DNA from 2 places in the Dyella sp. 01L423 genome. Region 1 is predicted to be linked to the other one. Evidence: riboswitches for the same ligand, from Rfam matches in the RefSeq annotation. Region 1 holds a riboswitch; the other holds the start of a gene.
The links. Region 1 has a riboswitch for cobalamin ahead of btuB (TonB-dependent vitamin B12 receptor). Riboswitches for the same ligand answer to the same signal wherever they lie in the genome.
Positions count from the first base shown of each region.

Region 2: it holds a riboswitch for cobalamin, as region 1 does, so the genes downstream of both, AC1DMY_RS14770 (ribonucleoside-diphosphate reductase subunit alpha) here and btuB (TonB-dependent vitamin B12 receptor) in region 1, are expected to answer to the same signal.

Region 1 is NZ_JBFTSI010000004.1:309,734-313,141, forward strand. Features, by position in the region: gene btuB (TonB-dependent vitamin B12 receptor) at 1-1,748, opposite strand, end outside; cobalamin riboswitch at 1,770-2,010, opposite strand; gene clpB (ATP-dependent chaperone ClpB) at 2,566-3,408, opposite strand, start outside.
Region 2 is NZ_JBFTSI010000005.1:133,544-136,951, reverse strand. Features, by position in the region: gene AC1DMY_RS14775 (type 1 glutamine amidotransferase domain-containing protein) at 1-795, shown strand, start outside; cobalamin riboswitch at 954-1,172, shown strand; gene AC1DMY_RS14770 (ribonucleoside-diphosphate reductase subunit alpha) at 1,324-3,408, shown strand, end outside.

The DNA.
Region 1 (3,408 bases):
ACGAACCACGTGCCTCCCACGCTGAAGTCGCCGAAGCTGTGGTCGAGGTCGATATTGCCGGTCTGTCGCGCACGGCGTGGCAGCAGGTTGCCTTCGTACGCGGCCGATTCGTCGCGCGGGTCCAGCCAGGTGCCCGTGCCCGTCACCAGCCAGCCCAGCACGTGCCCGCTCACCACGCCTTCTGCACCGCGGATGCGCGCCTCGTCCACATTGCCCGGCGCCTGGGTCGCCGCGTCGTAGGTGATCAGGTCGGTCACGTTGTTGCGGAACGCATTCAACGACCAGTAGCCCCAGTCGTAGCTGCCGCGCAGGCCGAGTTCGAAGTTCCTCGAACGTTCCGGCTTGAGATTCGGGTCGCCGTAGAACGGGTAGTACAAGTCGTTGAAGGTCGGCGCCTTGAACGCGGTGCCATAGCTCGCGGTGAGGCGCAGCGTCTGCGTGAAGTCCCAGCCCCACAGCAGGCTGCCGGTGTTCTTGCTGCCGAACTGGCTGTTGTCGTCGTGACGCACGCTGGCCTGCACCGACTGGCTGCCGAAGGTCTGCTGCCATTGCACGAAGCCGCCGCGATCGATGCGGCTGTTCACCGGCTCGCCGGTAAACGCATTCATGTAACCAGCCGTGCTGTCCACATGGTCACGCTGCCAGTCGAAGCCGGTCGTCAGCAGGCCACCCCAAAAGCCGATATCCGCCTGGAACGAACCCAGGTCGCGATGCGTGTCGAAACGATCGACGTACACGCCCTGGTAAAAGTCCTTGCTGAAGTCGCCGCTGGTGCCGAGGCTGAGCGTGAGCTTCACGTTGGACGCCGGGCGGTAGTGCACGCTGCCACCCACGACTTGCGTGGCGCTCTTGTCGGAGTCGGTGTACGTGCCGTCGTAGTAGTTGTGGCCTTCGCTGCGGAACAGGCGCACATCGGCGTCCCACTGTTCGTCGAACTTGTAGCCGCCCTGCAGGGTCAGCGCATTGTTGCGATAGCCGTCCTTGTCCGGCTGGTCGGCAAAGCAGGCTGCGCCCACTTCGGCCGCACCGACGCGGCAGGAATTGATGCCGTGCGTCTGATCGTGCGATGCCTCCAGCGAGTACCAGCCGTCGCCGCTCTTGCCGGCAAAACCGGCCGAGCCATTCAGATGGCTATAACTGCCGACGCCCAGGCTGAAGGACGGCACGAAGGCGCCTTCCGGACGACGCGTGAAAATCTGGATCACGCCGCCGATCGCCTCGGAGCCGTAGAGGCTGGAGAACGGGCCGCGCACGATTTCAATGCGCTCGATCTGGTCGACCGGGAAGTCCTGCAACGCCGCCGTGCCCAGCGTGGCCGAGCCGATCTTGACGCCGTCGATCATCACCAGCACATGGTCGGCTTCGGTGCCACGCAGGAACGCGCTGGTCGCCTTGCCGGGACCGCCGTTGTTGGCGATCTGCATGCCCGGCGTGCCGCGCAGCAGGTCTGCCAGGGAGGACGGCTGCAGGCGTTCGATATCGGCGCGGTCGATCACCGTCACCGCGGACAGCGTCTGGTTCTGTGTCTGCTCGGTGCGCGTGGCAGTCACCACCACACCGTCGAGGTTGGTCGTGTCGTCCGCAAACGCAGGCAAAACGATGGTCAAAAGCGCCGTCGCCAACGCGGTGCGACGGATCATGGAAAGTCGGATGGTCAAAGTACTGCTCCTCAACCGCGCCTGCCCGCGCGGATCGCATGGGAAATAGACAGGCAGGAGGAGCGTGGCGGCCGTGCGCGTGCACGACATCCATGACACGGCCCACCGCCTGTCTGGTCGTACCTCAAGGCCGGTCTCCGGGCTCGCGGGCGAAGACGTAAACGCCTTCCGGAACGACGCCTTCCCATGCGCTTGGCACAGTGGCTCGATGTCGCTCCGTCGATCCTCATCTGGATCGCGCCTGCCTACCGTTGCGGGGGCAGCTCCGGAATAGGCGCATCAGCGCCGCACCGGATTCCCGTTTCAACTCCCAGCCGACTGGCTGGGGGTCACCTCAGGTGGGGCGCATGGTAGCAGAGTGGGGGCTGGGGCCGTTGGGTTGAGCCGTCTCCCCGTTTCGTCCGTGCACGCCTTCCTGTGGGAGCGCACCCTGTGCGCGACAGCCACGCTGGGATGTATCGCTCCGTAGGTTCGTCGCGCACAGGGTGCGCTCCCACAAAAAAACCGCTCCGCCCGCACCAGAACGCACGGTTCTTGGCTCTTGATGTGGCTCTGGCCATTGGGGGTCCCCGCATGACGCGGCGGTCGGGTTACCCGGGGGGCCCTTCTCCGTTGGTCACTTTCTCTTGGGCAAGCAAGCGAAAGTGACCCGGGCCGCGGCAGCGGCACGGAAGCCCGCGGCAGGCGGGCCACGCGACAACCAAACACCGAGGCTCTGGATCCCGGCCTGCGCCGGGATGACGACGTTGGGACGGTCCCGCGAGCACCCGCCCCTCACCCCAGCCCTCTCCCGATGGGGAGAGGGAGCAAAGCGGCGCGCCTTTGAAAGGCCACGCAAAACAAAACGCCCGCCCTGCTCACACAGGACGGGCGCCACAACCGGCAACTTCCAAACGACCCAGCACAGTTACTGCGTGTGGAAGACCAAATGCCCCTGCTCTGCCTCCACCACGATGGTCGCGCCAGCAGCAAACTTCCCTTCCAAAATCTGACGCGCCAGCGGATTCTCCAACTGCTGCTGAATCGCCCGCTTCAGCGGCCTCGCGCCATACACCGGATCGAAGCCCACATTGCCGAGCAGGTCCAGCGCCTTGTCGCTGATCTCCATGCGCAGCTGACGCTCGGCCAGACGCTTCTCCAGATAGGTCAGCTGGATCAGCGCGATCTTGCGGATCTGCTTCTTCTCCAGCGGGCGGAACACCACCAGTTCATCGAGTCGGTTGATGAACTCCGGACGGAAGTGCGCCTGCACCACGCCCAGCACCGCCGCCTTCATCTGCAGATAATCGGCCTCGCTGTCGCCCGCCTGCTCCTGGATCATCTGCGAGCCAAGGTTGGAGGTCATCACGATGACGGTGTTGCGGAAATCCACCGTGCGACCCTGGCCGTCGGTGAGGCGACCATCGTCCAGCACCTGCAGCAGGATGTTGAACACGTCCGGGTGAGCCTTTTCCACCTCGTCCAGCAGGATCACGCTGTACGGGCGACGACGCACGGCCTCGGTGAGATAGCCGCCTTCTTCGTAGCCCACATAGCCCGGAGGCGCGCCGATCAGGCGGCTCACGGAGTGCTTCTCCATGAACTCGCTCATGTCGATGCGCACCATCGCATCCTGCGTGTCGAACATGAACTCGGCGAGCGCCTTGCACAGTTCGGTCTTGCCCACGCCGGTGGGACCGAGGAACAGGAACGACCCGTTGGGGCGATTCGGATCGGAAAGACCCGCACGCGAGCGGCGAATCGCATCGGA
Region 2 (3,408 bases), on a different contig from region 1:
GAGGCGGGACATCGCGCGACGTTTGCCACGCCGGATGGCCGGGTGGCCAGTGCCGATCCGATCATGTTGAGTGGCGAAGGCTTGGATCCCTGGGGTTTCGTGCCCGGTTTGCGCAAGCTGCGCCTGTTCGGCCTGCTGTTGCGCGCCAACGGTGATGCACGGCGCGATTACGCGGCGCTTGAAAAGGATGTGGCGTTCAATGCGCCGATCGCCTGGGGTGCCATCGATGCCGAACGCTTCGATGGCTTGTTGCTGCCGGGCGGTCATTGCGCACGCGGCGTGCGCTCCTACCTCGAAAGCGAACAGCTGCAGCGTGTAGTGGCTGCGTTCTTCGCCGCCGACAAACCGGTGGCTGCGATTTGCCACGTGGTCGTCTTGGCGGCGCGCAGCCGTGCTGAGGACGGTCGCTCCGTGCTGCATGGGCGGCGCACGACGGCACTCACGTGGGCGCTGGAAAGATCCGCGTGGTCGCTCACCCGCATCACACGCTTTTGGGATCCTGACTACTACCGAACCTATCCGGACGGCATGGGTCAGCCGGCTGGCTATATGTCGGTGCAGCAGGAAGTGACGCGAGTGCTGGCTCGCGCTGACGATTTCCTCGATGTGCCACGCGACGCCACGCACCACCGTCGCAAGACCTCCGGTCTGGTGCGCGACAGCGACACCGACGACACGCCTGCCTTCGTCGTGCGCGATGGCAACTACGTCTCGGCCCGCTGGCCGGGCGATGTGCACCGGTTCGCCCGCGAATTCGCAGACCTGCTTGAGACGCAGGCCGAAACACGCCTTTGAGACCCGCATCGGAGACGCGGCACTTGCATCCTCCGCCAGTCACCGCGGTGCCCTCCCCCGTGAAAATTTCCTAGCATTTGCTAACTCCGCCCCCATCTTGGAGTTTTCGGGCTTATCCACGGTCAATCCACAATCTATTGGGTTGACCGACCCCATCCAGCCCGATATGTTGTGCCGGTCGGTGCCACTCTCAGACCTACGGTCGGAATGGCTTAATAGGGAACTCCGGTGCAAATCCGGGACTGCCCCGCAGCGGTAAGTGGAAACGAAAGCCCCCATCGCACTGGCCCTCAGCGGCTGGGAAGCGGGGGCAACTAGGCCGGGCCTCACCGCCCATGTCCACGAGTCCGAAGACCTGCCGGCACATCAGGGCCCAACGCCCTGGTGCGTAGTGACGGCTTCCGCGGGGAAGCGCGTCGATGCGCGGGGCGGCTGCCCTGCTGCTCGACCGTCCGCGAAACGTCACCTTTTTTTCAGCCCTGCGCGCGGGAGCAGGCGGTTGATGACCAAGCTTGGAGCGAAGTCGCGATGCAACCTATCGATACCACCGGACGCGAACGTGCAGACGATCGTGCCGACACTGCTTTTTCCACCGACACCGCCGTGGCCGATGCGCCGCGCACGGACGCGCCGTTTGCGCTGACCCCGCCGCACAACCCCGGCCAGATGCGCGTGACCAAGCGCAGCGGCCGCCAGGAAGTGGTGGACGTCAACAAGATCGTCCGCGCCGTGACCCGTAGCAGCGAAGGCCTGCACGGGGTCGACCCGATGCGCGTGGCGCTCAAGACCATCGGCGGCCTGTATGACGGCGCCACCACGCAGGAACTGGATCAGCTGTCGATCCGCACGGCCGCCGCGCTCACTGCCGAAGAACCCGAATACGGCCAGCTCGCCGCGCGCCTGCTGGGCGCGTTCATCGACAAGGAAGTGAGCGGCCAGGAAATCCAGAGCTTCTCGCAGTCCATCGCGCGCGGCGCGGAACTGGGCATCCTCAACGAGCGCCTGCGAGACTTCGTGCAGATCAACGCGCGCAAGCTCAACGACGCCATCGATCCGCTGGCCACGCGCCGCTTCGAATACTTCGGCCTGCGCACCGTGTACGACCGCTACCTGCTGCGCCATCCGCAGCTGCGCAAGGTGATCGAGACGCCGCAGCACTTCTTCATGCGCATCGCCTGCGCGCTCGGTGGCAACGAGATCGGTGAGACGCTGGAGCTGTATCGCCTGCTGTCCTCGCTGGAATACATCGCCAGCTCGCCGACGCTGTTCAACGCCGGCACCGCGCACGAACAGCTCAGCTCGTGCTTCCTGCTCGACTCGCCGGCCGACTCGCTGGAGTCGATCTACGAGAAGTACGGCGACGTGGCCAAGCTCAGCAAGTTTGCCGGCGGCATCGGCCTGGCCTACTCGCGCGTGCGTTCGCGCGGTTCGCTGATCAAGGGCACCAACGGCCATTCCAACGGCCTGGTGCCGTGGCTGAAGACGCTCGACGCTTCCGTTGCCGCGGTGAACCAGGGCGGCAAGCGCAAGGGCGCAGCCTGCGTGTACCTGGAACCGTGGCACGGCGACATCGAGGAATTCCTCGAGCTGCGCGACAACACGGGCGATGACGCGCGCCGCACGCACAATCTCAACCTGGCCAACTGGATTCCCGACGAATTCATGCGCCGCGTGGAGAGCGACGGCGACTGGTCGCTGTTCGATCCCAAAGTGGTGCCGCACTTCGTCGACAGCTGGGGCGAAATGTTCGAGCGCGCTTATCGCGAAGCGGAAGCTGCCGGCCTTGCCGTGAAGACAGTGAAGGCACGCGAGCTGTATGCCCGCATGCTGCGCACGCTGGCGCAGACCGGCAACGGCTGGATGACCTTCAAGGATCGCAGCAACGCCACCAGCAACCAGACGGCGAAGGCGGAAAACGTCATCCACCTGTCGAACCTGTGCACCGAAATCCTGGAAGTGACCAACGCCGACGAAACGGCGGTGTGCAACCTGGGCTCGGTAAACCTGTCGCGCCACGTGGTCGACGGTCAGTTCGATTTCGACAAGCTCGCCGGCACGGTGCGTACTGCCGTGCGCCAGCTCGATCGCGTGATCGACCTGAATTTCTACCCGATCGACACCGCCAAGGTCGCCAACAACAAGTGGCGTCCGGTCGGCCTGGGCGTGATGGGCTTGCAGGATGTGTTCTTCAAGCTGCGCCTGGCGTTCGATTCTGCCGAAGCGCTGGCCCTGTCGACGCGCATCGCGGAGGAGATCTACTTCAACGCGCTGTCGCAGTCGAACGATCTGGCGATGGAACACGGCGCGCACCCGGGCTTTGCGGAAACCCGCGCGGCCAACGGTGAGCTGCAGTTCGACTACTGGACCAATGCGCAGCCGAATGATCAGGCACGCTGGGATGCGCTGCGCGAGTCGATCAAGGCCAAGGGTCTGCGCAACTCGCTGCTGATCGCCATCGCGCCGACCGCGACCATCGCCTCGATCGCCGGCTGCTACGAGTGCATCGAGCCGCAGGTGAGCAACCTGTTCAAGCGCGAGACGCTGTCGGGCGACTTCCTGGTGGTGAACCGCTATCTGGTTGAAGAACTGAAGACGCTGGGCCTGTGGACGTCG